DNA from 4 places in the Paenibacillus sp. EKM212P genome. Region 3 is predicted to be linked to each of the others. Evidence: riboswitches for the same ligand, from Rfam matches in the RefSeq annotation. Region 3 holds a riboswitch; each other region holds the start of a gene.
The links. Region 3 has a riboswitch for cyclic di-AMP ahead of G9G54_RS18135 (TrkH family potassium uptake protein). Riboswitches for the same ligand answer to the same signal wherever they lie in the genome.
Positions count from the first base shown of each region.

Region 1 (7,391 bases), on a different contig from region 3:
AGGGACGTTATGGTTTGCCTGGCAGCCCCAACCGCAATCCGACCCGCAGTCCATAGGCCAACCACTATACGGCTCCCTGTCTGAGTCTGCGCTTGCCCCAAATATGGGCAAGCCTCTAGGGGCAAATATCCTGCCTGACCTGCCCAAGAACCCTCCACAGCCCGCTACAGAAATCCTCAGCAAACGGGTGGTAGAGTACCACATTGATGTGTCTCTGGAAAAAGGACAGGTTTTGCGAGGCACTGAGACACTGACCTGGAAGCATCCGGGCAAGAAAACCGTGAATGATCTGTATCTTCATCTATACCCGAATGCTTTCTCTTCCATGGAAACTACCTTTATGAAGGAATCCGGTGGAAAGCTGCGCGGAGATACCATGCCCAAAGACGGCTTTGGCTCCATGACGCTGACTGAACTAAAAACAGAAGACGGTTTATCTCTCATGCACCGCATCCAATATGTGCAGCCAGATGACGGTAACGCAGGCGACCGTTCGCTCGTGAAGGTGCGTCTACCCAAGCCGGTACGAGGTGGCGAAGAAATCACATTATATATGAAGTTTGAGGTAAAACTGCCCGCCATCTTCGCTCGTATGGGTGCGACAGATGATTTTGTAATGGCAGGACAGTGGTTCCCGAAGCTCAGCGTCTACGAGACTGCAGGACAACGTGGACGCGCCGAGGAGGGCTGGAACCTCCACCAGTATCATGGTAACTCCGAGTTTTATGCCGATTTTGGAATTTACAGCGTACGGATTCGGGTGCCTGAAACTCATATCGTAGCAGCGACCGGATTTCCCACCCGTGGTGCCGTCCGACAGAACGGCCAAAAAATATATCAATTTTATGCCGATGATGTACACGATTTTGCCTGGTCCGCTTCACCCAACTTTGTAACCGTAGAAGAACCCTTTTCTTCTGCTGAAGTCCCTGGTGTCAAAATCAAGCTCTACCTTGACCCGTCGCACAAGGAGCTCAAAGGGCGCTATATGAGCGCAGCGAAGGCCGCCCTTTCGTACTACAGCAAATGGTACGGGCCTTATCCATATTCCACCCTATCCATCGTGGTTCCACCCAAATCAGGCAATGGAGCCGGCGGTATGGAGTATCCGACACTCATCACGGCCGCTGCTGCGGGTAATCTGAATCCTGGCTATAGTCTGGAACGGACATTAGTTCATGAGATTGGACATCAATATTTCTACGGAATGGTAGCCAATAATGAATTTGAGGAGCCGTGGCTGGATGAAGGCTTCACCTCCTATGCAGAGGAGCGGCTTATGGAGCAAGAATATGGGCTTACCCCCAACCTGCCATTACAATCGGGACAGGTAGCCTCCCCACAGCCGCTAAACCGTGAGTCATGGAAGTACGGCTCAGCTGCTGAGTACGCGCAAAATGCCTACTCTCGAGGCAAGCTGGTCCTACGGGGCATTGAACGTCAGGTGGGTATGAAAAAAATGGATCGCATTATGCGGACCTACGTCCAGACGTACCGATTTAAGCATCCGTCCTCAATGGATTTTCAACGTATCGTGGAGAGAGTCACCGGACGCTCATGGAGCCACTATTTTGAACAGTATGTATATGACGGCCAGATGGCGGACTTTTCAGTGGATCACATCACAAACCACAAGCTGGAGAATGGATATGAAGCAGTCGTGACGGTCAGCAAAAAAGGGGCGGATTATCCCAAGATCCCTGTCCAATTTACCTTCAAGGATGGTACCACGATATTCAAGGCTTGGGACGGCGCGGGCAAAAGCACAACTTTTCGGATCAAAAGTACTTCTCCCGTTTCCTATGTAACCCTTGATCCCTTATATACCATTGCACTGGAGAACAAGCATATTAACAATAGCCTAAAAGCCGAATTGGACGAAAAGCAACAAACCCGTTGGAGTGTAAGTGTAACCAAGCTGTTGGAGACACTGCTTGGAAGTCTGTCATGGTGAGGTGTCTATAGATGCGGACTGTTATAAAAGAGGGCTGGGCGCTGGTGCGCATACGATTCTATATCGTTATCATTTTATTTCTGTATCGACTACTGTGGGGGGTGTTTATCTATCGGCTGGTGCAGTCTGCCGTTATCCCGCTATTGCTCCGTTATCCTGATCAGGGTCAAAACGAGCTGGGACAGACCTTATTTTGGATGGAGAGTCAGATTGCTCTGATGGACAGCCGGGAAGTACATGTGTATTTGTGGATACTACTAGGGGCGACTGTACTACGCATACTGATCACTCCCTTCATTAGAGCCGGAATATATCAAAGTCTGCATACCGATGCGACTGAACCGCAAAGCCTGTCCTTTTTCAAGGGTATGAAACGCCATGGCATGTCGTCGCTGTTGTATTACACCATCGAGTTGGAACTGCTGCTGCTTCCCGCCTTTTGGGTAGTACCGAGACTCTACCCTATTGTAGCAGGAGCACTTCAATCTTCCTCTTATCTGCTGCATTTATTGCCCTATGTCATTGGATGGATGGCATACGGATGGTTCATTCGGCAGTGCATCCTGTATATGCAACTGGGTACTGTCGGTGGTCACGCCATACTATCGTCCCTGCTCGCCTTCTTTCGCCAGCTCCTCCCAGCTGTCGGTATATCCCTTTTGCTCGGTGCTTGTGTGCTGCTGGTCTTCGGTCTATTTGGCACCGTGGCGATGATTTGGACTGGCATGCTGGCGCTCATTCTCCAGCAATCGTATCATTTTGTTACTAGTCTGGTCAGGCTGTGGCATATCAGTTCGCAGTACAGACTATGGCATACCGATATCTCTAGTAGAAGCTAAGCCCTGCCTTTATGTTTTTTACTTCATTTCCGTCTGTCGAAAAACCTTGATTCATACTCGAGCAAACGACACATAACTGAATACTGTTAACAAGATCTGTTCCTGGGACATTAGGAGCAGATTTTTTTTGTAACTTTTTGCAATGAAACATTTGCCAAAGCCAGCCGTCTTTGTTACAATAATCGCAGTGAACTGATAGTAACAACTTTGTAATCTTTATTGTAACCTTTATCTTAAAAATAACGTTTCTGTGAATACTGCTCTCCAAGGTGCACATCTTAAGTTAAGCCTAATTCCTGGCACCTAGGAAGCGGGGGAACCAGTTTGGGTGAATTGATCTCGCAACAGAGTGGTCATAGGGGAACCTTCTACCGAATCCTTAAGCTAACCTCGCAGGCATTGGAAGGGGTATATTTTTTTTGAAGAAGAAGCTAACGATCGCAGCTATGGGTCTTGCCATTGCCTTTACATCTTTTACATTCGGTGGCGGCAGTGCATATGCAGACTCTAAGATGGACCAGGTCATCCAAGATGCCAAAGGAACGAACTACAGAAGCGGAGGCACTACACTCGAGGGATTCGATTGCTCCGGCTTCACAATGTACGTATACAACAAACTGGGAATTAAACTTCCGCATCAATCTGGATCACAATTCAAAATGGGATCTTCTGTATCCCGCGATGAAATGAGACCTGGGGACCTGGTGTTCTTCAACACCACAGGAAGAGGCATTTCCCATGTAGGTATCTTCGTAGGTGAAGGGAAATTTGCCCACTCCTCGACTTCACGTGGTGTAGTAGTTAGCTCACTGAACGAAAATTATTACGCTAACCGCTATGTCGGTGCAAAAAGAATTATGAGCACAGACGCTTACCATTCTGTAGCTTCAGACATTCCTGATGACGATAACGTAGAATAACTAACGCACAGCAAGCTAACCCTAGCCGCAATTTGATTCTGGCCGGAATCGAATTGCGGTTTTTTATGTCCACAACATCAGCAATTATTATCTTTACTGACGAACTGAGACCTCAAAAGGTTTCAATTGTAGCGAACATCGTCGGTTTTACCGTCACCGCTGGGGGAGCATATGAGCAGTAATTCCTTCTTATTGAATGTATACCCGACTTAGGTATGAAATAAACACGCTTGCCATTCCTCTGCAACTTGTCTACAATCTGTTGTTAATGATTGAAGTACCTGTGTAAAAGGAGGATGGAACACATGCCGGCCTCAATATCCAACTATCGGATCGTACCGATGGACGAGCATCAAGCGGCTGCAATCTGTGAGTGGCACTATGATCCACCTTATAACATATACGGTTGGCTCCCCTGGGAACAAATGAAGGCGCTTGAAGTCGAATTTGGAAGTCCCACGCTTCGCCAAGAGCAATATGTTGCCGTACTGGATGAAGAGAACAAGCTAACAGGATTTGCTCAATATTTTCCTATGATCGGTGTGACCCGGCTAGGTCTTGGAATGCATCCTGACAGGTGCGGACATGGCAAAGGCTCTGATTTTGTCCGTGCCATTGCAGAGGAAGCTCAACGACGCAACCCGAAGAATGAAATTGATTTAGAGGTGCTCACTTGGAATGGGCGCGCTATCCGGGCCTACAAGGCGGCTGGATTTGAGCTTACAGATACCTATGAACGCCAGACTCCTGATGGCAAAAAACCATTTTATTGTATGGTATATCGTCCCGAGCACCCAACCCAGATTCTATGATAAAAGCGCCTTCGGCATACAACCACGATGTTGTATAGCGAAGGCGCTTTTATCATCATACGACAGATCATTACAAGCTCAATGACTGCTGCGCATTTTTTCAAAAGCTTCATTATATTGTTGGGCTTCCTTAATATCCACGGCCATAATACCGCCGTCGTCCCAAGAGGTCAAACGCAGAGTCACGGTCTTATAATCAATCGTAATAAATGGATGATGATTGAATGCTTCAGATATAGCGGCAACTTCATCCACGAATGCAATCCCTTTCATAAAACTGGAAAAATTATATTTTCGGACGATCCAACGTCCTTCCTCCAGTTCCCAGCCCTCCAGTTTCTCCAGATGTGCTTCAATCTCTTCTTGTGTAAAAGGCATGTTACGAACTCCTCCCCGTTTATACGGAAGCCTTTCGACCGCTTAAATACGGCCAAAACTACGATATATTGGTGTACATATTACCACGGCCCCGTTGATAAATCCATAAGACGGACCTCAAACCAAAGGGACTGACGTCAGCTCCTCGTCCCCAATAAGTACATAGATGCGATGCTGCTCCGGCTCATAGATCACAACGCTACTCCCTACAGTGATTGTGGGCTCTGTACCCAGTGCATAAAATAAGTCTTCTGCCAAAGCTTCATTGACTTCCTGACGTCCCGCCGGGTCCAGCCTGTCCCAATCTTCTGCTTCCATCTCAAAAAATTCATAGCTATCTGGGATGCGCCCCACAGCCTCTGTAAAATCGTTCAAAATTTGTTCATACTCACGCCCATGCTTTACTCCCATGCCATTTCCTCCAATGGTTCCGCCATTCAATACATAATCACCTTATTATACCGGAAATTCGCACTTAACAAAAAAGAGAGTTTTGTCGATAAATACTATAATCCGTCTTGTAATGACGCGCTTGGGGCAAGGACGACCCCGGCGGCATGAAAGGATTCAAAATCTATTCTCATGGATGAGGTGTATCATGCAAATTTCAACCATTATCGGACTTGTGCTCGGGATTGTGTCACTGGTCGTCGGGATGATCTTAAAAGGCGCTCCGGTCGTCAATTTGGTCAATAATCCCGCTGCTTACATGATTATTTTCGTCGGAACGGCAGCGAGTATATTTATGGCCTTCCCGATGGCAGAAATCAAACGGATTCCGAAGCTGTTCAAGGTTATTTTCACCGAACAAAAACTGTTAGACCGCAAAGAGCTCATCGGTACGTTTACCGAGTGGGCATCCATTACCCGTCGTGAAGGTCTGCTCGCCTTGGAGTCTAAGGTAGAGGAAATCGACGATCCCTTTATGCGTGGCGGCATGCGAATGATTATTGACGGCAATGATCAGGAATTCGTACGGGACGTTCTGATGGAGGATATCAATGCTACCGAGGATCGACATCGCTCTGGCGCACTGATCTTCTCCCAAGCCGGTATGTACGCTCCAACGCTCGGGGTACTCGGTGCCGTTGTAGGTCTGATCGCCGCTCTGGCTGACCTTAGTGACATGGAAAAGCTCTCTCACGCCATTGCAGCAGCCTTCATTGCGACGTTGCTCGGTATTTTTACAGGTTATGTTCTGTGGCATCCGATGTCCAACAAGCTGAAACGGTTATCCAAAAAAGAAGTGGAGCTTAAATTAATGATGGTCGAAGGTCTGCTTTCCATTCAATCGGGGATATCGACAATTGCCATCAGTCAGAAACTGACGATCTTCCTGACTCCGACCGAACGGGCTACGATGACCCAGAAGGATGGCGATTCCAGTGAGTAAAAAGAGACATGAACCGCATGAAGAGCATGCTGACGAAAGCTGGCTGTTGCCATATTCCGACTTAATGACCCTTCTGTTGGCTCTTTTCATTGTCTTATTCGGTATGAGCTCGCTCGACGCCAAAAAATTTGAAACTATGGCTCAATCCCTGAGTTCAGCTTTTAGTGGCGGCACTGGTGTGCTGGATCACTCGGCTGCGAATCCGTCGTCACAATCCATGGATATGGGCAAAAATAAAGAACAAGTATCACAACCCTTAAAATCGAAGGCTACTTCTACCTCTGAACTGCAAAAACAGCTTGCCCAGCGGGAAGAAGAAGATTTAAAAAAGCTTAAAAAACAGATGGATCAATATATTCAAAATAACGGTCTGACCCCGTTGCTGAATACCAAGCTAAACCAATCGCAGCTAATGATCACCATTAGCGATAATGCCTTGTTTTCATCCGGGCAAGCCGAAGTAAAGCCGGAAGCAAGAAAGCTGGCCAAGTCTATTTCTAGTATGCTTCAGCAGTTCCCTGGCTATGATGTTATCGTATCGGGTCATACGGATAATGTACCGATCTCCAACAGCCAGTTCCCGTCCAACTTTGATTTGAGCGCCAAGCGCTCTCTGAATTTCTTGCGTATCTTGTTGCTCAATCCAGATCTCGATCCAACCAAGTTTGTATCCATCGGTTATGGCGAGTATCGTCCATTGGCAAGCAATCAAGATGGCCAAGGACGCTCCAAAAACCGTCGTGTTGAAATATCTGTTCTCCGCAAATATCAGAACGGGACACAAGTCATCAGTCCTACCTCAAGCTCGAATGAAGGTTGATTATGCATATGTTATATGAACAAAGGCACCGCCGCATTTTTATGCAGCTGGTGCCTCTTTGTTTAGTGTTTCCTGTAATCTGGACTTGTCAGATACGAGGATCATACGCTGTAGGCTATACGAGCCCCTCTGGCATTAGCTAAGCCTATAATCGAGCATCTGGCCAAGCTCCTGCTTCTCAGCCTCTGTCAGATCACGCCAGGCACCTTTCTGAAGGGACCCCAACCGAATGTTCATGATTCGCAGCCGTTGCAGTTTTTTTACTTCATAACCGA
Region 1 covers NZ_JAAMNR010000012.1:16,158-23,548, reverse strand. Annotated here, with positions in the region: gene G9G54_RS23335 (M1 family metallopeptidase) at 1-1,954, shown strand, start outside; gene G9G54_RS23330 (hypothetical protein) at 1,966-2,793, shown strand; cyclic di-AMP (ydaO/yuaA leader) riboswitch at 3,070-3,207, shown strand; gene G9G54_RS23325 (C40 family peptidase) at 3,213-3,713, shown strand; gene G9G54_RS23320 (GNAT family N-acetyltransferase) at 4,019-4,525, shown strand; gene G9G54_RS23315 (4a-hydroxytetrahydrobiopterin dehydratase) at 4,604-4,903, opposite strand; gene G9G54_RS23310 (hypothetical protein) at 5,021-5,314, opposite strand; gene motA (flagellar motor stator protein MotA) at 5,502-6,296, shown strand; gene motB (flagellar motor protein MotB) at 6,289-7,116, shown strand; gene rluF (23S rRNA pseudouridine(2604) synthase RluF) at 7,252-7,391, opposite strand, start outside.
Region 1: linked by a shared signal. The riboswitch ahead of G9G54_RS23325 (C40 family peptidase) and the one ahead of G9G54_RS18135 (TrkH family potassium uptake protein) in region 3 are both predicted to bind cyclic di-AMP.

Region 2 (7,391 bases), on a different contig from region 3:
GTCTTCTTCGGCTCATACATACGCCTCCTTCGGCAATGGAATAAGGAAGATCATTCCCGGCTTAGTATGTGCAGAGATGTCATGCTTCATCCTGCTCTGTATATACAAAACGGCCCCGTCATTTGAAATGACGAAGCCGTCGTTAAACCTGCAAAGCTGGTATAAATCACGAAATCAATTAAGGTGTTTCAAAATATTCGACTACACTTGTATGGGAGTCGGGATCATATACGCTGACTTCTACCGACTCGGTAAGAATGTCAGCATAGCTGTAGGAGACACGTTTAAACGTCTGTTGCTCCTGATCCAGCTTGACGATAAAAACAGAAGGGTACGTTTCTTCCAAGACACCAGTTCGTTCGACGGTCTTACGGCGTCCGCCGTTAGCCCGCAGCAAAATTTTTTGCCCTACATGTGCGTCGAGACTGCGTTTGATTTCCAACAGCGTATTTTTAGCCATTGCCTAACGACCACCTCTTTCCTTGTCCATTATAACGAATTTTAGAGGGATTGTCAAATCAAGCTAAATATTATAACAACACGAAAAATAAGTTGTCAATTTAATTTTTTGCGAACAGGAATAATTTATATAAAAAATGACAAAAAGCCTCTGAAAGCAGAGGCTTTTTGCTCAGGTTAATCCTATTGGCACATTTGAATCCTAGATTGCGGAAGGCGTTACTTTAAGCGTTGATAAATTTTCAAGCTTCGGCAGGCCGATGCGATAGCTTCCCCTAGTTTCAATTCCACCCACTCCACGACTGCCACTGATTGTCTGGTGAAACAGGTCCCCCATGTTGACCGTATCACGGATCGAAGTAAAGGCCGCCTTGGCAGCCACGTATACGGGGTCCAGCGCGTGAATCAGGATACGCCCTGGTGAGCTGGCGAAGTTCGCTCCCGCACGTAGCAGCGCCTCAAAATGGGACTGGCACGCTCCCGCTACAATCGTCAGCGAATCCAGATGACGTTCATATTGTCTTGCTACCTGAATTGCCGCCACAAAATTTTGCGAATTTTTATAACTTTTCAAGCTGTACAAATCGTAAGGCTGTGGCTGCTTCAGCACACCGTCATGTCCAGTAATGACTACGATATCCGGACGGATACGAGGAAGCAGTCGGTACAACGTGTCTGCCATTGCCGATTCGTGAACGTGATGTCCCTCTGCAGGAACACGGAGCTGTTCATATAAACTGAGACATTTTTTCAGATAGCTGGGATCTCCATCCAGGTGAAGAACCTTTCCCGGCATTTCAAAATACGTTGACTCAACCGGATCACTCCAGTCCCCTACCAGAGCTGCCTGACTACGAGCAGCTTGCTGCTGGCGTGCCCGTTGCAACAGATTAAGAGACTCACCAGCCTTAATGTGGGCCTGCTGAGTCTTACCACTAATCTGGTCTGCAGGCACTCTGACCAGATCGTTCACCGGGGAATCGGCCAGCAGCCGAAATTCTATTCCCTTAATGATCGCTTTATCCCGCTGGATGTCCTCAACACGAAACGTGACATCTCCGCCGTACGATTTCCGAACGACCAAGTCTCCTAAACTCATCACACTGTATCACCCCTCCTATATCGTATGGGTGAATGCACAGTTTGGTTCCAGCTTAGGATATACCTGCCTCCAACAGCACAGCGCTGAGACGCGCAAATTCCTCAATACTTAGCGTTTCTCCTCGACGGGAGGGTTCAATACCAGCTTGTTGCAACAGCGGCTCCAGCGTGTCCCTGTTCTCTTTGGTGAAGAAACGGCTTTTTAAGTTATTGGAAATGGTTTTACGACGCTGGGCAAAAGCAGCATGAACCACTTCAAAGAAGTGCTTCTCATCCACCACTTCCACCGGAGGGGCTTCCCGTACACGCAGCCGGATGACTGCAGACTCCACATTTGGCTGGGGAATAAATACTGTATTCGGCACAGTGCAGACTAATTCAGGTTCGCTGTAATATTGCACTGCAATGCTCAGACTGCCGTAATCCTTCGTTCCAGGAGACGCAGCCATGCGCTCAGCCACTTCTTTTTGGATCATAACGACGATATTCTCCAGAGGGAGCTTGTCCTCCAGCAGCCTCATCAGAATCGGTGTGGTAACATAGTACGGCAGATTAGCCACGACACTTACTTTACTCACGTCTGCAAAATCGGCTGCGAACACCTCTCGCAAATCCAGCTTCAGCACGTCTCCATGACGTACCTTCACATGCTCGTAAGGGGCCAACACCTCTTCGAGAATTGGCAGCAGCCGCTGGTCAATCTCGACAGCGGTAACTGCCTTGGCCGATTGAGCCAGCTTCTCGGTCAAAGCGCCAATCCCAGGACCGATCTCAAGTGCACCCTTCGTCTCATCCAATCCAGCAGCATTTACAATCTTATTGAGAATATTTTGATCAATCAGGAAATTTTGTCCCAAACTCTTTTTGAACGAAAAACCGTGCCGTTGAATAATTTCCTTCGTACGCCGCGGTGTTGCTATATCTTGAATCCCTGTCATACGGACATCACAATCCTTCACTTTCAATTTGTGCCAGCGCCCCGGCAAATTCCTCGCGGCTGATCTGAAATACAGAGAGCCGTTTATGTAGCTGCTTTCCGTTACAATAACCAATACCCAGCACATTCCCTAAGGCCATACGGCGTGCAGCAGCATTGGGATGGGTGATGAGTCCAGCATCAATCAGGTCCGCCCACTCAATCAGCGGGTCGGCGCCTTCCACTGTCGTATGGACCCGTGCAAGAGCGTGTCTGATCGCTTCTGGTGAGGCATTCTCCACGCCAATATCTCCTTTACGCGTCGCTTCTGCCTCGGGTATAAAGGCCTGCTTGCAGCCGGGTACCTTGGAAGCGATAATCTTACGGATGCGCTCCCCTGCATGATCGGGATCGGTTAAAATGATGACCCCCCGCCGCTCCTGCGCCAATGCAATTTTACGCAGCGTCATTTTATTAATAGCGGAGCCGCCAGTTTCTATCGTATCCGCTTCAACAGCGCGGCGAATGGCCACCGTATCATCCCGGCCCTCTACCACGATCACTTCCTTGATCATTTGCGTTTCCCTCCACTGCTACACAGCAAGCTATATTTATCTTTCCCTGCTTTTGAAAACAAAATAAGAAGAGGATATCCTCTTCTTAGCATGGCATAACTATGTTGTTAATACTATCGCATTGCCCTCAACATACACAACCTGTTTTAGTTGATTTCAGGCTTTACCGGTCCGATAACATATACGGTTTTACCGTGCTTACGACCAAATTGGTTGGCTCGGCTCAAACTCTCATAATACACATCGATTTTGTGGCCTTTAATCGCGCCACCGGTATCCTCCGCACGACGGAAGCCCACCCCTTCGATATACACCCACCAGCCGATTGGAATTACACTCGGATCGACCGCGATGGTGCGTCCTTCCGTGACACGTGCGCCGGATGCAGTACGTGTACCGATACCTGGCTCCTGTGAGGAATACGCCGTCATGGAGACATTTTGTAAAACTTTGCTATATTTAAAATTTACGCCTGCTTTACGGACAGCACTGCCCGAACTAACCGTTGTTGCCTTAACCGCATCATTGGGACCGACGGAAGCAGCAAGAACGACCGGTTTTTTCTTCGTTCCTACCGCAATGACCTTATCCACACGGTTCTGTGCAACTTCCTTGTTAACCAGCTGTTTGGATACCAACTTTCCATCATGATATACCTTTTGAACGTGCTGGACGACCACACCCGATTTGCCGCTTTGAATGACCCGATTATCGCCTTTATAAAGACTCGGATCGGCCGTTTTGATGACCTGATAAGGCACCTGTTTTTTCTGTTCGACCTGCTGTTTCTTCACACGGACGATTTTTATGTCCATGTTAGACGAAACAGAGGCATCCAACGCAGGATAAACTTTATCCGTTGATGATAATTTATAGCCCGAGGTACGAATGGCACCTTCTACTGTATTTTCTGTTGTGTACAGCTTTTTCGTCTCATTGCCTGAAGATACTTTGACTTGATTGGCACGTTTAATGACTACGCGATCGCCATCCTGTATTGCTCCATTTAGCGGCATGGAAACTGTATCATGCGGCTGAAGTGAAATGGAATGCTCGCTCAGCAAATCTTGAAGCTTGGATTCCCGGGTTTCTACCGCAGACGCCTTGCCATCGATGACAAAAAAGACTTGTTTTTTAGATTGCGTGTACATCAGAATTGAAATCATAATCGTTAGCGCGATTAGAAAAATAGCAACCAAAGCAGCCTGGCGCACATTCTCTTGCTTCCAACGCAATACGTAAGACATGCTGGATGAGCGCGACTCATGGGTATCCTTTTTTTGGAAAATGCCCATTTCCTCCGTCCTCCTTACATAGCCCGCCGTCTGGAGTAAGACATAGTTGAGATTTGACGTGACTATAACAGATTTTCTACAAGACAAGCCCAAACTACGACTGTCCTGCACCATGTACCCGTCTTCGCGGCATGCTGTCCTCCCCTGTTTAACCACAGTATGATGACAGATTTTCTTTTATTCACAACAAAAAAAGCCAGAGAAAGAGACTAGAGAGCTCTTTCGTGGCTTCCGGCATGTGTGAATATGCGGGAAAACTCATGCACGAGATGGCTTCTCTCTTGTTACGCTTACGGGGTTAGCTGTCGGGTTCGGACGTAGAGAGTCGCCCTAGCTTGGGTCAACCGCTCATGGCGGTCGCCTTCACATTCACCCCAAAGACCCAGAAAGAAATCGAAATACGGCTCCTCCACCTGTTCAATCCCATCCGGGAAAAGAATTTAGGTCGAGCCGGCTGGCGGAAGAGACGTTCCCTTCTTGCACATACGCCGGACGTACTGTAAGCCATATCGGTTCCCCCGTTCCCTGTAAAAGGGACTCAGCGAGACTGGTTCATGAAATGACTTGTTGATGTTTACATTCAAACAACAATTCACTGAAAAGATGATATCCTGTTTCTATGCATGTTGTAAAGCAGGTTTCAAGTACATTTTTTAAAATATTCGGTTAAAATATTGTAATATTCTCGAGTTTCCTGCAACAAATTCATGATTAGCTTCGTCTATCTCTTTATTTTGATCGATTTCTTCACTTTTTCACTGAATGTCAAATCGTTCCAGGGCATTTCGGGTCGTTATTGACACTAATTCCTCCACTGTAATCCCTTTGATTTGGGCTGCAGCCTCTGCTACCAGTCTCACATGTGCAGACTCATTTCGCTTCCCACGAAACGGATGAGGCGTCAGATAGGGAGCATCAGTTTCAATGAGCAGACGGTCCAGCGGCACCTGTGCGAGCACCTCTTTTGGCTGCTTGGCATTTTTGAACGTTATTGGACCACCGAAGGAAAGGTGAAATCCCATATCCAGCACCATTTTGGCTGTCTCCCAGCTACCCGAAAAGGAGTGCATGACTCCACCAATCTCACTCGCTTTTTCCTCGCGCAAAATCTTAACAATATCTTCATGGGCATCCCGGTTATGAATAACAATAGGCATCTTGAGCTCACGAGCCAGACCAATTTGATTTCGAAACACCCGATGCTGCACATCCTTCGGTGATGTATCCCAATAATAATCCAGACCGATCTCTCCGATGGCTACAACCTTTTTATGACTGCATAACGATGCAATCCATTCTAGATCGCCCTCCTGCATTGTAATAGCATCCTGTGGGTGCCATCCAACTGCCGCATAAATAAAATCATACGTCTCGGCCAATTTCATGGTGGATGGAATGGTCTCACGATTAAATCCGATATTGATCATCCGCGTTACTCCTGATTCGACAGCACGTGCTATAACTTCTTCACGATCTTCGTCAAATTGTGGCGCATCCAAGTGAGTATGAGTGTCGAATAAATCCAAGGTTTACATCTCCTTTTTTTACTTACATTTCTATATAGTTGTCTATTCTTTGACAAAATAATTCCTTATTTCGGCAGGAAGCCTGTCTTTTACCGCGTTCAATTTATTCTGGGGAAAATACATATGATATTTCCCTCGGTGAATACCACTTATTGAGCGCACAATTTCCGAAACTTCGGATATTTCACTCACCTCGCCCTGACGTCCAAGCAGTAAAATCTGGTTGTCCGTCGAGCCACCCTGCCGAAACACATCATAAGGAAGATCTGTCGGAAAATCAATTTCAAAATCATATTCAGGGTGCAAACCAGCCTCTTTCAAAGCTTCTCGAATACTGTCAATGGTATCTGTATCCATATTTTCAATCTCTACATATTTATACAATCTACGGTCCATAAACCGGCTGCTCAAATCACTTAAAATCTCGTCCTTTTCTCGTTTCCACTGGCTAAATACGGTCTGGATTAATGACTCGTCGAGCATCAGATATTGCTCTACTGTAAGATCTCCTTTCAACAGATCCGGCAACGGGTCCAGCAGAAATCCAAACTCATATCCGTTTTTAAACAATTCCTTTGCTCGCTTGAAAATTTTACGTAAAAGGATTTCCGAGCTGCGTGTTACAGGATGAAAATAAATTTGCCAATACATCTGGTAGCGTGACATTAAATAATCTTCTACTGCATGCATACCTGATTCCTTCACAACAATTCTCCCATTATGAGGACGCAGCAGTCGTAAAATACGATCCAAATCAATCGTGCCATAGTTGACGCCTGTCGAGTGAGCATCCCGCAACAAATAATCCATACGATCGGCATCTAGCGGACTGGTTACCAGGTTGACAACAATCGGTTTATCATACGTTTTGGCTATAACCGCAGCCACCTTTTGTGGAAGCTTCTCGTCGACTTGCCGTAGCACGGCGTTGATCTTCGTGTCTCCCAGTACAATGCGGCATGTCCAATCCTCATGGTTCATATGAAAGGCTTCCTCAATTGAATGAGAAAATGGGCCATGCCCCACATCATGCAATAGAGCTGCACACAGAGCAACCAGCCTTTCCTCCTTCGGCCAATCCGGGAAATCTCCACGTTCAAATTGAGAAATAATACTTCTCGTAATCTCATATACGCCCAATGAGTGTGAAAACCGGCTATGCTCGGCTCCATGAAACGTAAGATACGACGTGCCTAACTGCCGTATGCGCCGTAAACGTTGGAACTCCGGCGTGTTGATCAACCGCCATATCACAGTATCCTGAACATGGATGTAATTATGTACCGGGTCTTTAAAAACTTTTTCTTCACTGAGTGGCTGGTGCAAGATATCAGCTCCTTTAATATTCGGAATAATGGATTAAAATACAATAAAATCCTAAATGGTTTCCCTCATTCGACATTATTTGTCGTAATATGTCGAATTATAGTTTTTCGACATTTCCAAATCGACAAACTGAATAAATCATCAATAAGATAAGGCAATACACACAAGTAAAGCTCTTTAATCTAAATACTTT
Region 2 covers NZ_JAAMNR010000011.1:10,472-17,862, reverse strand. Annotated here, with positions in the region: gene G9G54_RS22955 (small, acid-soluble spore protein, alpha/beta type) at 1-16, opposite strand, end outside; gene veg (biofilm formation stimulator Veg) at 179-460, opposite strand; gene yabG (sporulation peptidase YabG) at 662-1,558, opposite strand; gene rsmA (16S rRNA (adenine(1518)-N(6)/adenine(1519)-N(6))-dimethyltransferase RsmA) at 1,614-2,498, opposite strand; gene rnmV (ribonuclease M5) at 2,506-3,051, opposite strand; gene G9G54_RS22930 (3D domain-containing protein) at 3,198-4,346, opposite strand; cyclic di-AMP (ydaO/yuaA leader) riboswitch at 4,618-4,900, opposite strand; gene G9G54_RS22925 (TatD family hydrolase) at 5,102-5,872, opposite strand; gene G9G54_RS22920 (HD domain-containing protein) at 5,915-7,198, opposite strand.
Region 2: linked by a shared signal. The riboswitch ahead of G9G54_RS22930 (3D domain-containing protein) and the one ahead of G9G54_RS18135 (TrkH family potassium uptake protein) in region 3 are both predicted to bind cyclic di-AMP.

Region 3 (7,391 bases):
GTGACGCATACACAATGGCAAGTACACCCAGTACAAAGCTAAATAGGGCATAACCCGCATAGGTCATCCAATTCGCCCAAAATGTTTGCTTTTCGATATAATCGGTATAGGACGACGGGGCCGAAAAGCTTTGAGTGAAGGAGCGAACATCACCGTCTTCAAAAGTAAAAGCCAGTGTAAGTACCGAGGCGCCGATTTTTTTATCGTCTACGGTATACTTTAATCCGCCTTCTTGTTCAGTGGTCGCAAGCTTCAAATCCGACGGCTTAAAGCCAAAGCGCTTGACCCATACTGCGGCCGCCTGCTCCTTGGCTTCGAGGGTCATGCCGTCCTCAGCCACACGTACAAGCCTGTTACGTGCTTGTTCATCCGTAGAAATATCAGCCTGTGTGTAATTGGTGCTGGAGGTGATTCGTTTAAAGCTAACGACCTTGCCAGTGGATAAATCCACATGAATTTGCAGCTTACTCTTCGCTGAGGATTCAGGCAGATCGACCCGAAAGGTTTCGTAAGGGTAACTCTTTTTCCATGTACGGTCGTACTGTTGAAGCAGTTTTTCTCTAGATAAATAACCGTACAAATCTGTTTCGGCCTGATAGGTCACGACGGGCTCCTCAGGCTGTGATTCAGTATAGCCCAGCTCGGAGCGGGCGAAGTCCAATGCGTGTATGACCGCTTCTTGTTTGCTGATGACCTTTGCGTTCATTACTGATTCTGGACTCGGATTGCTAAGCGAGGGAATAAGCAATTGAAAGATAAAAAAGCAAATCAGGCCAATCCCGCCCAGCAAGCCTAATTTTTTGAAGTTGGCCGTGAGCACGACCGGTTTCCCGATAGGATTCATGAGTTTCCTCCTTAATCTGTAAATAAGAACATCCATTAAAGATATCATACTGCACAGGTTCCCGCCAACAGACTAGCGATATTCATGAAAATAGAGTGAAAGCACTTTAAAGTTCCAATAAAATTAGATAAGCTGCGATTAAACGATGCCCATTCGCAAAATAAAGCCAATTTCACGTTTTTTCGGCGAAATCGGTTTTGTGATCTGGATATAGAAGGATTATAATCTTGAGGCAATGCCTATAAAATACATAGGTAATGATATACAGTTGAGCCGAATTTCTATGGGAAAACGGGGGAACCATGTTACTGGGGTGAATTTTACAGCCGATCACTGGTGGATCGGAAGTGTAAATAGGGCATACTGTGCTGCCCGAATCCGTCAGCTAACCTCGTAGGCTATGAGCAGGAACCAAGTCAGGCACTCGGTTTTCCGGTGTCTTTTTTTGTGCGTATAAAAGTGTTTGGATTGGTTAGACCGCTGCGGGTGCAGATTATTCTTCCGATTGCTGTTATCCCCGGATTTTTTGATTGTATACCCCCTTTAATGGTTAAAATCCGGAGATAAAGGCAAACGCTTCGCTTCTTCAGAACAATTCTGCCCCCTTCGCTACTGCGCGCCATTAGCACAGGGGGATCGAATAGTGCTTGACATGCATTCTTCCTGTATTCAGGGAATGCTAATTATAGTTACTTAAGGTTTGGAAAAATCAAAAAATTCAGGGGCAACGACGATCGGAAGATCAAATGGAACGCGTAGCGAGCTTACACCGTATTAAATCACTGTTTTTATAGTTTTAAGGATTAGGAGAGAAGTGATGAATAGATGAATCCCAATGCAAGCTGGCTTCGGCTTTCTCCACCGCAGATATTCGTTGCGGGCTTTGCCATTATCATTCTTATAGGTAGTTTATTGTTAATGCTGCCGATCTCCAATACAACAGGAAAGCCACTTGCGTTTATAGACGCTTTGTTTACTGCCGCCTCTGCGACCTGTGTAACCGGGCTTGTCGTAAAGGATACCGGGCTCTTTTTTACCACTTTTGGTCAAGTTGTCATCGTTGCGCTGATCCAGATCGGCGGTCTTGGCTTTATGACCATGGCTACCTTGATTGCACTGGTGTTCAAGCGTCGGATTTCCTTGCGGGAGCGTCTCATTTTGCAGGAAGCGATGAATCAGACTTCTGTAGAGGGAATTGTCGGGTTAATCCGTAAGGTATTACTGTACTCACTAGTTATTGAAGGCGTATGCGCTACGATATTCTCGGTTCGCTGGTCCTTTGATATGCCTGTAGGCAGGGCGATTTATTTTGGAATCTGGCATGCCATCTCCATGTTTAACAATGCTGGTTTTGATTTATTCGGTGAATTTCGCAGCTTGACAGGTTATGTATATGATCCGATTGTTAATTTTACCGCAATGTTTCTAATTATTTCTGGCGGCATTGGTTTTGTAGTGATGTCAGACCTGGCAGAATATCGCAAGCGCAAGAGACTGTCCTTGCATACCAAGGTGGTACTCAGCATGACGGGCGCTATGATTGTAGTCGGCACGCTCGTGATTTTTGTATTTGAGTTTACGAATCCAAAGACTCTTGGCTCGCTTGATTGGGGTGGTAAGCTACTGGGATCTTTATTCCAGTCCGTTACTCCCCGTACCGCAGGTGCCAATACGCTGGACATCGCAGGCTTGCGGCAGGCTACGCAGTTTTTTATCATCATACTCATGTTTATTGGAGCTTCCCCTGGCTCCACTGGAGGCGGGATTAAGACCACAACATTCGCCCTGCTCATTGGAGCAGTGATTTCGATGCTGCGGGGGCGGGAAGATATTGTACTGTTCAAGTACCGACTTGCGCAGGGACGAATTTACAAGGCTTTGACCATTACACTGCTGGGGTTGCTGTTCGTGATCGGGGTGACCATGATTTTGTCGGCAACCGAAGATCATCATTTTCTGATGATCTTGTTTGAGACGGTGTCTGCGTTTGGTACGGTGGGGCTGTCGATGGGGCTTACACCTGATTTGACAGTCATAGGCAAGCTGGTGATTACCCTGACGATGTTTGCAGGTAGACTGGGGCCACTCACGCTAGCTTATGCACTGGGGCCGAAAAAGGGTAAAGAATTATATCGTCATCCGGAAGGCAAAATGATTATAGGATGAATCATTTCATAATACATTTCGTTGGTTTAATCATTTCAGGATTTTGCAAAATTCGATACCAGTCGCTCCGAAGTCAAGATATAGACGAACTAAACCATTTCGATCTATATCTTCTTCATTGGAAGTCGCTTATGGGATTTTTGCAAAATCCTCATTTATGAAATTGATTCAGATAAGGAGTTTTCGAGTAGATATGAAAACGCAGCAGTTTGTAGTTATTGGCTTGGGGCGGTTTGGCTCAAGCCTGGCTTTGCAATTGGTGGATATGGGGTGCGAGGTGCTAGGCATTGACCGGAATGAGGATGTTGTGGACAGTATGAGTGAGATGTTGACACATACTGTCGTGGCGGACGCTACCGATGAAGACTCGTTGCGATCACTGGGCATCCGTAATTTCGATTGTGGCATTGTTGCTATTGGTGATGACATTCAGGTAAGCATCCTCACCGCCATTTTGCTCAAGGAGCTGGGTGTGAAAAAAGTTGTAGCCAAAGCCATATCTGTGCTGCACGGGCGTGCGTTAGAAAAGCTCGGTGTGGACCGGATTATTTATCCAGAACGGGATATGGGTATCCGGGTGGCTCACCAGCTAGTCACGCCTAATTTGCTCGATTATTTGGAGTTGTCTAAGGAATACAGTATTGTGGAACTCAATGTACCTGCATGTCTGAATGGCAAAACGCTAGCTGAGCTAAATGCCCGTACTCGCTTTGGTTGTAGCGTCGTGGCGCTTCATACGGCGAACGGTATCCTGATCGCACCGACGGCTATGGATCGGCTAAAAGCAGACGATATTATGGTCATCATCGGTTCGAATGACAATATCGGTCGCTTTGAGGATGAGGTTGTTAATGTTAATGAAGAGGATTAAACCCTCTACACCATACGGTAGCCTGCAAACGACGCCCGTGTCTCGCTAATCCAGCGTCGTGCTGTCGGACCGAGATCGGTCGTCTCCGAGTAAATGAGGGAGGTCGTTCGGCGTGTCTCCTTCAAATCGGGCAAGTATAATGCAGTGAGTCCATTATCCCGTAATAGTTCGCTGCGCAAATAGGATTTGGGTAGCAAGGCAGAAGCCTTACAGGTTGGAAGCAGGCGTACAATTGCCTCGAAGGAGTCGATTTCCATGCGGATATCCGGCATGATGCCGCTGCGCTGGAACAAGTCATCCGTCAGACTGCGGTACCAGGTTCCTTTGGAGAAAATAATCATCGGCAATCCTTGCAGATCTTTCATCGAGGCCGTTCCTGTCTTGACGGTTAATTCATGTCCAATGGGAACAACGAGCTCCAAATGATCATCAAATAGCGGAATGCAACGCAGTCCGGCTTCATGAATGGCAGACCCGACAATACCGGCGTCTGCTTTTTTGTCACGTACAAAGGCGACGATTTCATGGGTTTTACCGGTGAGCAGCTTTAGCTCGGTTTGAGGATGCTTGCTCATGAAAGCTTCGACGAGGGTAGGTAGCGTCGTTTGGAGTGTCGTGAGACTAGCCCCGAGTGTAAGCATACTCTGGGCTTCATTTTTGTGCTGGGACAGCTTTTGTAAGAAGCGAAGCTGTCGTTGCCGTTGCTCTAGCGCGAATGTATAAACAAATCGGCCAGTGGACGTAATTTCGAGCCGTTTGCCCCGACGATCAAAAAGATTCACACCCAGCTCTTCCTCCAGCTTCGCAATTTTGCGAGACAGGGCAGGTTGGGACAGATTCAGTAGTTTGGAGGCTTTATTCAGGCTGGACTGCTCGACAATGACGGCAAAAGCGTTCAAATCCTCAAACAAATCATCCACTTCCTCTCTATATGCAAAAAAGACATAATAATTAATACGTATATTGCAATTCCATTATAAGCCGAAAAGGAGTAACATGAAAGCGACACAAGATGTTCACACTTTTGTTTTTCCTTATAAGGGACACCTTGTTGGACATTTCCTGTCGGAAAATGTCAATTTATATGTTATATTACTATTGAAAACGCTATTATTGGGAGAAGGGAGCATGACCTAGATGAGAGGATTTTATTCCAGAAAGCTGCATTCGCTTCTTGGCGTCATTCCGCTGGCTCTATTTTTTGTTGAGCATTTGGTGACGAACTTCACAGCGGTGGAGGGCGGCAAGGAAGGATTTAATCGCAGCGTGGCCTTCCTGAATGGTTTGCCACTGGTTATTGTGCTAGAAACGTTATTCATCTACTTGCCATTACTGTTCCACGGAATTTATGGCTTGTATATTGCTTATCAGGCTGACCCGAATGTCAAAAGATTCGGCTATTCACGTAACTGGCGCTTTCTGTTCCAGCGTATTTCCGGCGTTATTACGTTTGTATTTATTATCTGGCACGTATACGACACGCGCTTTCAGGTGGCTCTGGGTAATGTAACCCATGAGGAGCTAGGCGGAGTCATGCATGGCATCGTGACGAACCCGGTTTATTTCATTTTGTATTTAATCAGTGTCGTTTCGGCATCCTTTCACTTTGCTAACGGACTGTGGGCATTTATGGTCAGTTGGGGGATTACCGTGGGACCACGTGCGCAAAAAGTATCTTCTTATATCTGTATGACCCTGTTCGTGGTGGTGTCTATCGGCTTCATCGCTTCCCTGCTTGCATTCCGCAGTGCGGAATTTCAGGAAACGGCAACTGCCTTGGTGCAATGCGGCGCTTTTAAACAGCTACTATAAACGACTCATATCAATTATACATCGTGTTGAGATTCTATTTTCAAACGTAAAAGGGGATTTGGTTAAAATCCTGAAAAAAAGGAGTGAGCAGAAATGGCAGCATCCAACATTATTGTCGTGGGCGGCGGTCTGGCAGGTCTAATGGCTACAATCAAGGCGGCAGAGGCGGGAGTTCACGTTCATTTATTTTCTTTGGTTCCGGTCAAAAGGTCCCACTCCGTTTGTGCTCAAGGCGGCATCAACGGTGCGGTTAATACCAAGGGTGAGGGAGACTCACCATGGATTCACTTCGATGATTCAGTTTATGGGGGGGACTTTCTGGCCAACCAGCCTCCGGTAAAAGCGATGTGCGAAGCGGCCCCGGGGATCATTCATCTCATGGACCGCATGGGTGTCATGTTTAACCGGACACCGGAAGGACTGCTGGACTTCCGCCGCTTCGGCGGTACCCAGCATCATCGGACCGCCTTTGCCGGTGCGACGACAGGACAGCAGCTTCTGTACGCTCTCGATGAGCAGGTTCGGCGCTGGGAATCTGCAGGTTTGGTGACCAAGTACGAGAACTGGGAGTTTTTACAGGCTGTACTGGATGATGAAGGCATCTGTCGAGGGATTTGCGGGCAGGATTTGCGTACGATGGAAGTGAAGACTTTTGCGGCGGATGCAGTTATTTTGGCATCTGGTGGCCCCGGGATTATTTTCGGTAAAACCACGAATTCCGTCATTAATACGGGCACGGCTGCCGGTGCGGTGTATCAGCAAGGCGTACGCTATGCGAACGGTGAGTTTATCCAGATTCATCCGACGGCTATACCAGGTGATGACAAGCTGCGTCTCATGTCCGAGTCGGCACGGGGAGAGGGCGGTCGTATTTGGACGTATAAGGACGGCAAGCCGTGGTATTTCCTCGAAGAAAAGTATCCGGCTTACGGAAATCTGGTCCCTCGCGATATTGCGACACGTGAAATATTCAGTGTATGCGTAGATGATGGACTGGGTATTAATGGCGAGAACATGGTCTACCTCGATCTGTCCCACAAGGACCCGAAAGAGCTGGATGTAAAGCTGGGCGGCATTATTGAAATTTATGAAAAATTCGTCGGTGACGATCCGCGCAAAATCCCGATGAAAATATTCCCGGCTGTTCATTATTCAATGGGCGGCATGTGGGTTGATTACAATCAGATGACGAATATACCGGGCTTGTTCGCGGCTGGTGAGTGTGAATTCCAATATCACGGTGCGAACCGTTTGGGTGCGAACTCGTTGCTGTCAGCCATTTACGGCGGGATGGTGGCTGGACCTAAGGCTGTGGAATACATTAAAGGCTTGAAAAAATCTGCACAGGATATAGCTACCTCCGTATTTGATGCGGCAGTTCATCAGCAGACGGAGAAGTATGAGCGTATTTTGCATATGGACGGAAAAGAAAATGCTTATGTTCTTCATAAAGAGCTGGGCGAGTGGATGACGAACAACATGACTGTAGTTCGTTATAATGACAAGCTGGAAGCTACGATCCACAAGATCAAGGAGCTGAAGGAGCGTTACTCTAACATTAACATCAATGACGCTTCGCGCTGGAACAATGCGGGTGCGGCGTTTACACGGCAACTGTGGAATATGATGGAGCTGGCTGAAGCGATGACCAAAGGTGCGCTACTGCGCAACGAAAGTCGCGGGGCCCATTACAAACCA
Region 3 covers NZ_JAAMNR010000006.1:108,484-115,874, forward strand. Annotated here, with positions in the region: gene G9G54_RS18130 (CPBP family intramembrane glutamic endopeptidase) at 1-844, opposite strand, end outside; cyclic di-AMP (ydaO/yuaA leader) riboswitch at 1,106-1,259, shown strand; gene G9G54_RS18135 (TrkH family potassium uptake protein) at 1,670-3,010, shown strand; gene G9G54_RS18140 (potassium channel family protein) at 3,204-3,881, shown strand; gene G9G54_RS18145 (LysR family transcriptional regulator) at 3,887-4,792, opposite strand; gene G9G54_RS18150 (succinate dehydrogenase cytochrome b558 subunit) at 5,019-5,693, shown strand; gene sdhA (succinate dehydrogenase flavoprotein subunit) at 5,787-7,391, shown strand, end outside.

Region 4 (7,391 bases), on a different contig from region 3:
AAGAGGCAGCTTGTGCCTTACCCCGCCCCTCCGCGAGCGCTTCGGCAAAATTAGCAAAAAGCAACGTAAACAACAGAATAACAAACACGGCCAGGTTAAAGCCCATTTCCTTGCCAGTTCCAAAATAACCGGGAACCAGTAACATGAGCAGCACGACCAATGTACCGATCTCCACGACGAACATGACAGGATTTTTCATCATAATCATCGGATTTAATTTTATAAAGCTATCCTTGATCGCATGCTTCAAGATGCTTCTGTCCAGCATGTGTTTGCGCTGTTCCTTCATGATCAAACACCCCGTTCATCCATTCTCATTTTCTTCTTCACATGGTCAAAAATTCAGCAACAGGTCCCAATACGATGACGGGTAAAAAGGTCAACGCACCAATCAGCAGCACGACCCCGATCAGAATAGCTCCAAATAACTTGTTGTCCGTACGTAGTGTCCCCGTCGTCACCGGAGTCGGTGCTTTGGCATTCAACGAAGCCGCCACAGCCAACAATGCAATCATAGATACATATCGTCCGAAGAACATAACCATCCCCGTTGTCATATTCCAGAATACGTTGTTATCCGAAAGACCTTCAAATCCCGAACCGTTATTTGCGGCAGATGACGCATATTCATAGAGCACCTGAGTCAACCCGTGATAGCCAGGGTTAGTGACCGCGTCGTATCCCCAATGACTCATAAACGCAAGCGCAGTTGGGGCGAGAATGAGAAACGGATGTACCAAAATGGCAATCGCGATCAGCTTCATTTCCTTGCCTTCAATTTTCCTTCCCATAAATTCCGGAGTTCTCCCGACCATCAGTCCGCATATAAACACACCCAGAATCGCATACATCAGCATATTCATCAGCCCAACACCCTTGCCGCCAAAAATGACGTTTAGCATCATTTCTCCCAAAGCAGCCATGCCACCCAGCGGGGTTAGTGTATCATGCATATTATTGACCGAACCTGTCGTTGCCGCTGTTGTGACCGCAGTGAATAAAGCCGATTGTCCAATGCCGAAACGAACCTCTTTCCCTTCCATGCTTCCCTGAGAAGCATCCACACCCAGTGTCTGGATTAACGGATTACCTGTCTTTTCAGACACGTACGTAATGGATAGAAAAATTAGAAACAATACCATCATGGAGCTAAAAATAATCCAGCCCTGCTTACGATTACGGGCAAACAATCCAAAGGTATACGGCAACGAAGCCGGCATTACCCACATTGCCAAAATTTCCAGCACGTTCGTCCAAGGACTTGGATTTTCAAAAGGATGCGCAGAGTTAGCTCCCGCATATCCGCCCCCGTTTGTCCCCAAATGCTTGATGGACTCCAGAGAAGCAATGGGTCCCATAGAAATTTGCTGTTGTGTTCCGCTCAGCGTCGTAAGATCCGCCGTAGGCTGTAGCGTCTGTGGTACCTTCAATCCAACCAGCACCAGCGTAAGCACAAAGGCCAGCGGCAGGAAAATTCTTATAATGGCTTTAATAAAATCTTGAAAGAAATTGCCCATCCCTTCACCGCGCCGCGTCAATCCCCTCATAAAAGCCGCAGCAACCGCAAAACCGGAAGCAGCCGAAGTGAACATCATCATCGTGACGAACGCCATCTGTGTCAGATACGTAAGCCCGCTTTCTCCACTATAATGTTGGAGATTCGTATTTGTCATAAAGCTGATTACCGTATTAAAAGCTAGTGATGCTTCCATATTACTGTTTCCAGCCGGATTACCGGGAAGCATTCCCTGTAAACGCAACAGCAAGTAGCTGATCGCCACAAGCACGACATTCGTTGCAATGAAACTCATAACATACGTAGTCCAACGCATGCTCTCCAGCTTCTTCAAGCCTACTATCTTATAAATCAGCTTTTCTGTTCCGCCAAAAATCCGATCCGTCCGATTGGGTTCATTTGAGAATACATGATACATATAGGTGCCCACTGGCTTTACCAAGAGCAGCAATATGACGATCACAATTCCAATTTGAAGCAGCTCCATCCTTTATTCCTCCTTCAAAATGCTCCTGCGTTTGGAACAACAGACCTGCTTCCAGAGCACCAATTGTGTGCACACGTTTGCGAAAACCTGCTACCTATGATGCTTAATATTCAGGTCTGTTGTTCCCGCCTGCTCTATCCCCTATAGCTGACTAGAACTTTTCAGGGTTCAGGAGTGCGTAGATTAAATACATAAACACAATAGCCGTAAGCCCAAGTATAACGATCATCCTCTTCGTCCTCCTTTAGAGGTCTGCGCATCACACCAGCGTACAAACAGCAGTATCACTCCATAACTCACAGCCATGACGAGCAGCATGTATATATCCATCATGTTTATACCCTCCGTATCGGTCCTCAGATCGCCATTCTTATTTCATCATAAAATCATAAAACAACTATGTTATAAGTGCTTATCCGTTCAGCAGAAAACCCACCTCTCCGTTCAATGTGTAGATCACATGGTCCGCTCCCAATCCCCGATAAATTCCTTGTGGATTACAGCCGTGCGTAATAACATAGATCGATTCCGATGTTAGTGGTCGACATATTTGTAGGAAACGGCAAGTCAGATTCAAGCTGTTCTCGAACAAATACACACTACCAATTTCTTTTTTTGGAAAATTCCATTTTCCCGCTTGCATGGTATTGATGCGGACAATGTGCTCCACACCCATTTTTTTGAGCTGTCGTTCCTCCTGGGCGCTATTCGTTAGAACTGCAAACGCCAATTTTTTGTAAATAAGCAATTTCACAAAACTTCTGCCCGCTTCATTCGGTGCAGTGACAATAATTAACCGACCTTCCATCAGTAGCTCCTCTCCCGGTATAAAAAGACAACAAAAAGAAGCCGAAGGAAAAAGGCTTTCCTCCGGCTTCTGACATATCCATGATAAAATAAACCATGGCTGCACACGGCGGTTTGTTGCCTCTCCCTGTACGCTTACGAGGTTAGCTGTCGGATTCGGACGTGAGAGTCGCCCTATTTCTGGCACTTGACCGGAAAATTCACCCCATGAGACACACGGCAAGCCGTACAGTCTCGATTGGTTCCCCCGCTTTTGCAACTGCAAAATTCAGCGCTATAGACATTTCGTTGTTGCTTCATTCAAGTTAATTTGAAATTACGTCTTGAATCATACACCCGCGCATGGAAGACTGTAAAGCTCAACTGCGGGGTTATAAATCGGCCTTTAGAGCATAGAAGATTAATAATAACGCTTACAATGCAACTATCCTTCTCACAACTCACTCAATCTCTGTTTTTCATCCCTTTTCGAAAATGACAAGCATGTCAATATTGGCGTAGGGTAGAGCATTTTTGGCCTTTTTTTGTAAAAAGAGAAGAAAATACGCTATATGTACCAGCTAAACACCGATTGAACCCGCTTTTATAAGAAGAAACACCTTAATTCGCTCCATTTGCAGTGCGATTTACTGTTTTGAACAAAATACGATTTTACAGCGGCTAAAGGCTTAATACAGCTTTTCCAGACTTGCAACCTTACTTTGAATTGCTTACAATTTAATTGCTGAATATTGAATAAGGAGAGATACTATGACCGTTTATGAATATGATGCGCAAACCCTGCAAGGGAAACCAATTCCGTTATCCACATATGAAGGGAATGTTCTGCTTATTGTGAACACAGCCAGCAAATGTGGGTTAACCCCCCAATACAAAGCGTTACAAGAGCTATATGACCAGTACCATGAACAGGGGCTCGAAATTTTGGGATTTCCCAGCAACCAATTCGCCAAACAAGAGCCAGGTTCCAGCGAGGAGATTTCCGAGTTTTGCCAGATCAATTATGGTGTTACCTTTCCGATGTTCGCCAAGACAGATGTCAATGGCGATCAAGCGCACCCCTTATTTCGCTACCTGACCCAAACAGCTCCGGGGGTATTAGGGTCCAAAGCGATCAAATGGAATTTTACTAAATTCTTAATTACACGAGAAGGTAACGTATTTAAGCGCTATGCACCGCAAACCACTCCAGATAAGCTGGCGGGAGATATAGAGAAGCTTTTGCAGCAAAACTGATATTCTTCTTTATCACAGTTATTAAACGACCTGTTGTCTACCGTTGCTTCTGTAGCTAAAGGATATAACGAAAAATGCTTAACAAAAAAAAGCATCCCTTCACGTAAACCGTGTCAGGATGCTTTTTTAACTGGGTCTTGCATATAATGCGGTCGAGAGGACTCGAACCTCCACGGGCGTACGCCCACTACCCCCTCAAGATAGCGTGTCTGCCATTCCACCACGACCGCAAATCATAATGTATTGAGGCAACAGATTTATTATACTCTCTCATCAACTATTTGTAAACAAAAATATAATAATTATTTTCAATGTTATTTTAACTAACATATATGAGCGATAAAAATATTTAATTTGACACAACTGCCACTTAAATGTAAATATATATTACATATATTTCGTTTTTTTCGTTATCTCCAAGTAAAGAGTGAAATAATATAACATAACGATTCACTTCGAGGAGGCGAACCGTCCTGCATAAAGGCAACCGCTTGCTGAACTATGCATTATTGTTGGACCCTTTCCTACCTGTTGGTGGCTTCACCCGTTTTAACGGACTGGAGAAACTATTCCGCAGCGGACATTTGAACAGTCTACAAGACCTGGAGCATTACATGCTGGATGATTTGTATCCTCAATTTACAACCGTTGACGGCATGGCTATCAAAAGTCTGTATGTCGCCATCCAGCAGAATGACGGTTGGCGAATCGCTCTCATTGATAAGATGCTGCATACCCAACGTCCCTCCTTGCAGCATGTGAGGGAGTTGCGTCTATCCGGTCAGCGTCTACTCAAGCTGGCTAAGGCTCTTTATCCTTGGCTTGAATTTGACCAGTTGGAATCCATACTCATTCAATACAATGCGGTTGGCACACTCGCTACCGTTCACACCTGGATTAACTTCCTCCTCGGAAACGATGCAGAACAGACCGTGCACGGCTATCTTAGTGCAGCGGTATCCTTCTGTGTGGAAGATGCCTTCAAACTACTCAATCCTCCTTACGAGGAAAGGAATCCTCTTATGGAGCGTATGACCAGCGAGCTGCTCTCCGCATGGAAGAAACTTAACGAACCTGAGCCAACTGCATTTCAGCGTCGCTTTCTTCACAGACATTGGTCCAGCTCCTACATCACTCTACCTCTTTATATGAGCCATAATAGCCAATTGGATGAACCTAGACTGTTTTCCTTCTCAGGTCTATTCAAACGCCTTCCAGCATCCCCCTGATGGGTCGTTTCGCCAATGTGGCAACATCACCAAAAACACTCTGTCCCTTTCTCAGGTGACAGAGTGTTTTTTATCCACATATAACCAAAATTCACACCATTAGCAGACTCTAGACGGATTATCAGAACCGCCTAGCACTTAATTAAGTAATTAATTCAACAAAATAACGCATTTACGATTGTAAAAACACGTATAAAAGTGTATCATAGTTTCAGATGGTTAATTCTAACATGTTTACTGATGATTATTATAACACACCAATTATTCCGCAATAATCCGTAAGGGGCGATTTCTCTTGAACAACAAAATGCCTGTTACCTCCTTCGGGTGGGCCATCAAACAACGGCTTGTCGAACTTCGACTGGATCAGAAAACATTTTGTGAGACACACAATATTCCGCCTTCACGCTTGTCCAATCTGATTCACGGCACCCGCAAAGCACAAAGGTACAGAAAACAAGTTGCTGCAATTCTGAACATCGACGATAACGATTATAAGGAGGCATCGCCACTCTAAACCCAACAAGCATTCCAGTTACATATAGGTCATTCCATATCACCAAGAAACCAAATAAACCCGTAAAGCGAACCCCTCCAGTTCGTTTACGGGTTTTCAACCCAGACGATCTTTAGCCAAAAAATTATTCCGGCTTTGTTTTACCCTTCTCACTTTTTTGCTTACGGTATTTCGCAAATTCAACATATTCTAAAATAAAATTCTGTTCTTCCGTCTCAAGATCTTCTGCCTGGCAATTCAGTGGCCCCATCACTCCAAAAAAATAAGCAGCCTTCTGCTCCTGAAGTACGCCTTCCCCTGGCTTAATCCCTTTCATTAACCAATCAAGCGATACATTAAAAAAGTCCGAAATCTGAATCAAATGGGTGGTACCCGGCGTTGTTTTACCTCTTCTCCAATCACCGAGATTCCCTGAACTGATTTTAAGTTTTTCGCAAAATGCCTTCTTGGTCATTCCGCGATCCTTAATCAAAGCTTCAATCCGCTGATAAATAGTTTGATCTCCCAAAATGTTTCCCCTCCGACACAGTAACTTTTTCTGAAATAATTTTCATTCTTCAGCCTTACTCATTAGTAATCCTCATCAAATCCTAAGCAACCATTATCCCATAGTAGAATTGCGCTGATTTTTCTCTTTACGAAAGCGGGTAAATTCAATATACTCAAGTATAAAATTTCTTTCCGCCTCACTTAGCGGTTCCTCCTGGCAATTCAGTTGCCCTGAAGCGTCAAAAAAATAAGGGTCTTGCGACTCCTTCAGCACCTCACCCTGTACATCTCGACCCAGCATAATCCAATCCAGACTGGCATCAAAAAAAGAAGCGATTTCAATGAGTTTATTCGTGCCCGGCGTCGTTTTTCCTCTTTTCCAATCCCCGAAGTTCCCTGTACTAATGCCTAACTGCTGGCAGAACGCCTTTTTCGTCATTCCCCGTTCCTTGATGAGTTCCTCAATGCGATGGTAAATAGATTGCATAGAAGTTCCTTCCTCCCTAGCAGGCTCTCAAATAACGATATCATGTTCTCTGTTCCCATTTCAAAGATCACGTATGCTAAAATTACCGAATTATGTATGTTGGTTTCCATTATACCACAACACGCAACAAAAACCGCCTGTTTTCCGAAGAAAGGGCGGTCTTTAAGCCAGTTCACTTACGCCAATCACGTAGTAGCGTTGTCGATTTTAAGTAAGATATGCTTCAATTCATTCAAAGTTTCACTCAGATGCAATAAATCTTCTTCTGGCAGATACACCAGTCTTTCTTGAATTTTATTGGAGAAGGTATGAAATACCTGTTCACAAAAAGCATCGCCTTCCTGTGTAATCGCCACATTCACGACTCTGCGATCCGAATCACACGACTGGCGGTCAGCCAACCCATGCTCCACCAGTTTGTCCAGAAGAGGAGTCATGTTCGGACGTGAGACATTGAGCTGTTTGGATAAATCAGATACCGTAGACAAGCGCACCTCACGCAGAAGCAGTAATACCTGAAAGTTATTAGGCGACAAGTGTAATGGTAAATCGAGCGGACCGTAGGTGAAAAATTTCTTCTTCACAATCGGAAACAAGCCCAAAATATTTTCTGATATATTTCC
Region 4 covers NZ_JAAMNR010000001.1:971,687-979,077, forward strand. Annotated here, with positions in the region: gene kdpB (potassium-transporting ATPase subunit KdpB) at 1-289, opposite strand, end outside; gene kdpA (potassium-transporting ATPase subunit KdpA) at 327-2,003, opposite strand; gene G9G54_RS26200 (potassium-transporting ATPase subunit F) at 2,155-2,232, opposite strand; gene G9G54_RS04590 (hypothetical protein) at 2,416-2,811, opposite strand; cyclic di-AMP (ydaO/yuaA leader) riboswitch at 2,927-3,094, opposite strand; gene G9G54_RS04595 (glutathione peroxidase) at 3,561-4,046, shown strand; tRNA gene G9G54_RS04600 (tRNA-Leu) at 4,194-4,276, opposite strand; gene G9G54_RS04605 (urease accessory protein UreF) at 4,538-5,275, shown strand; gene G9G54_RS04610 (hypothetical protein) at 5,571-5,792, shown strand; gene G9G54_RS04615 (helix-turn-helix domain-containing protein) at 5,917-6,300, opposite strand; gene G9G54_RS04620 (helix-turn-helix domain-containing protein) at 6,394-6,768, opposite strand; gene G9G54_RS04625 (MarR family winged helix-turn-helix transcriptional regulator) at 6,954-7,391, opposite strand, start outside.
Region 4: linked by a shared signal. The riboswitch ahead of G9G54_RS04590 (hypothetical protein) and the one ahead of G9G54_RS18135 (TrkH family potassium uptake protein) in region 3 are both predicted to bind cyclic di-AMP.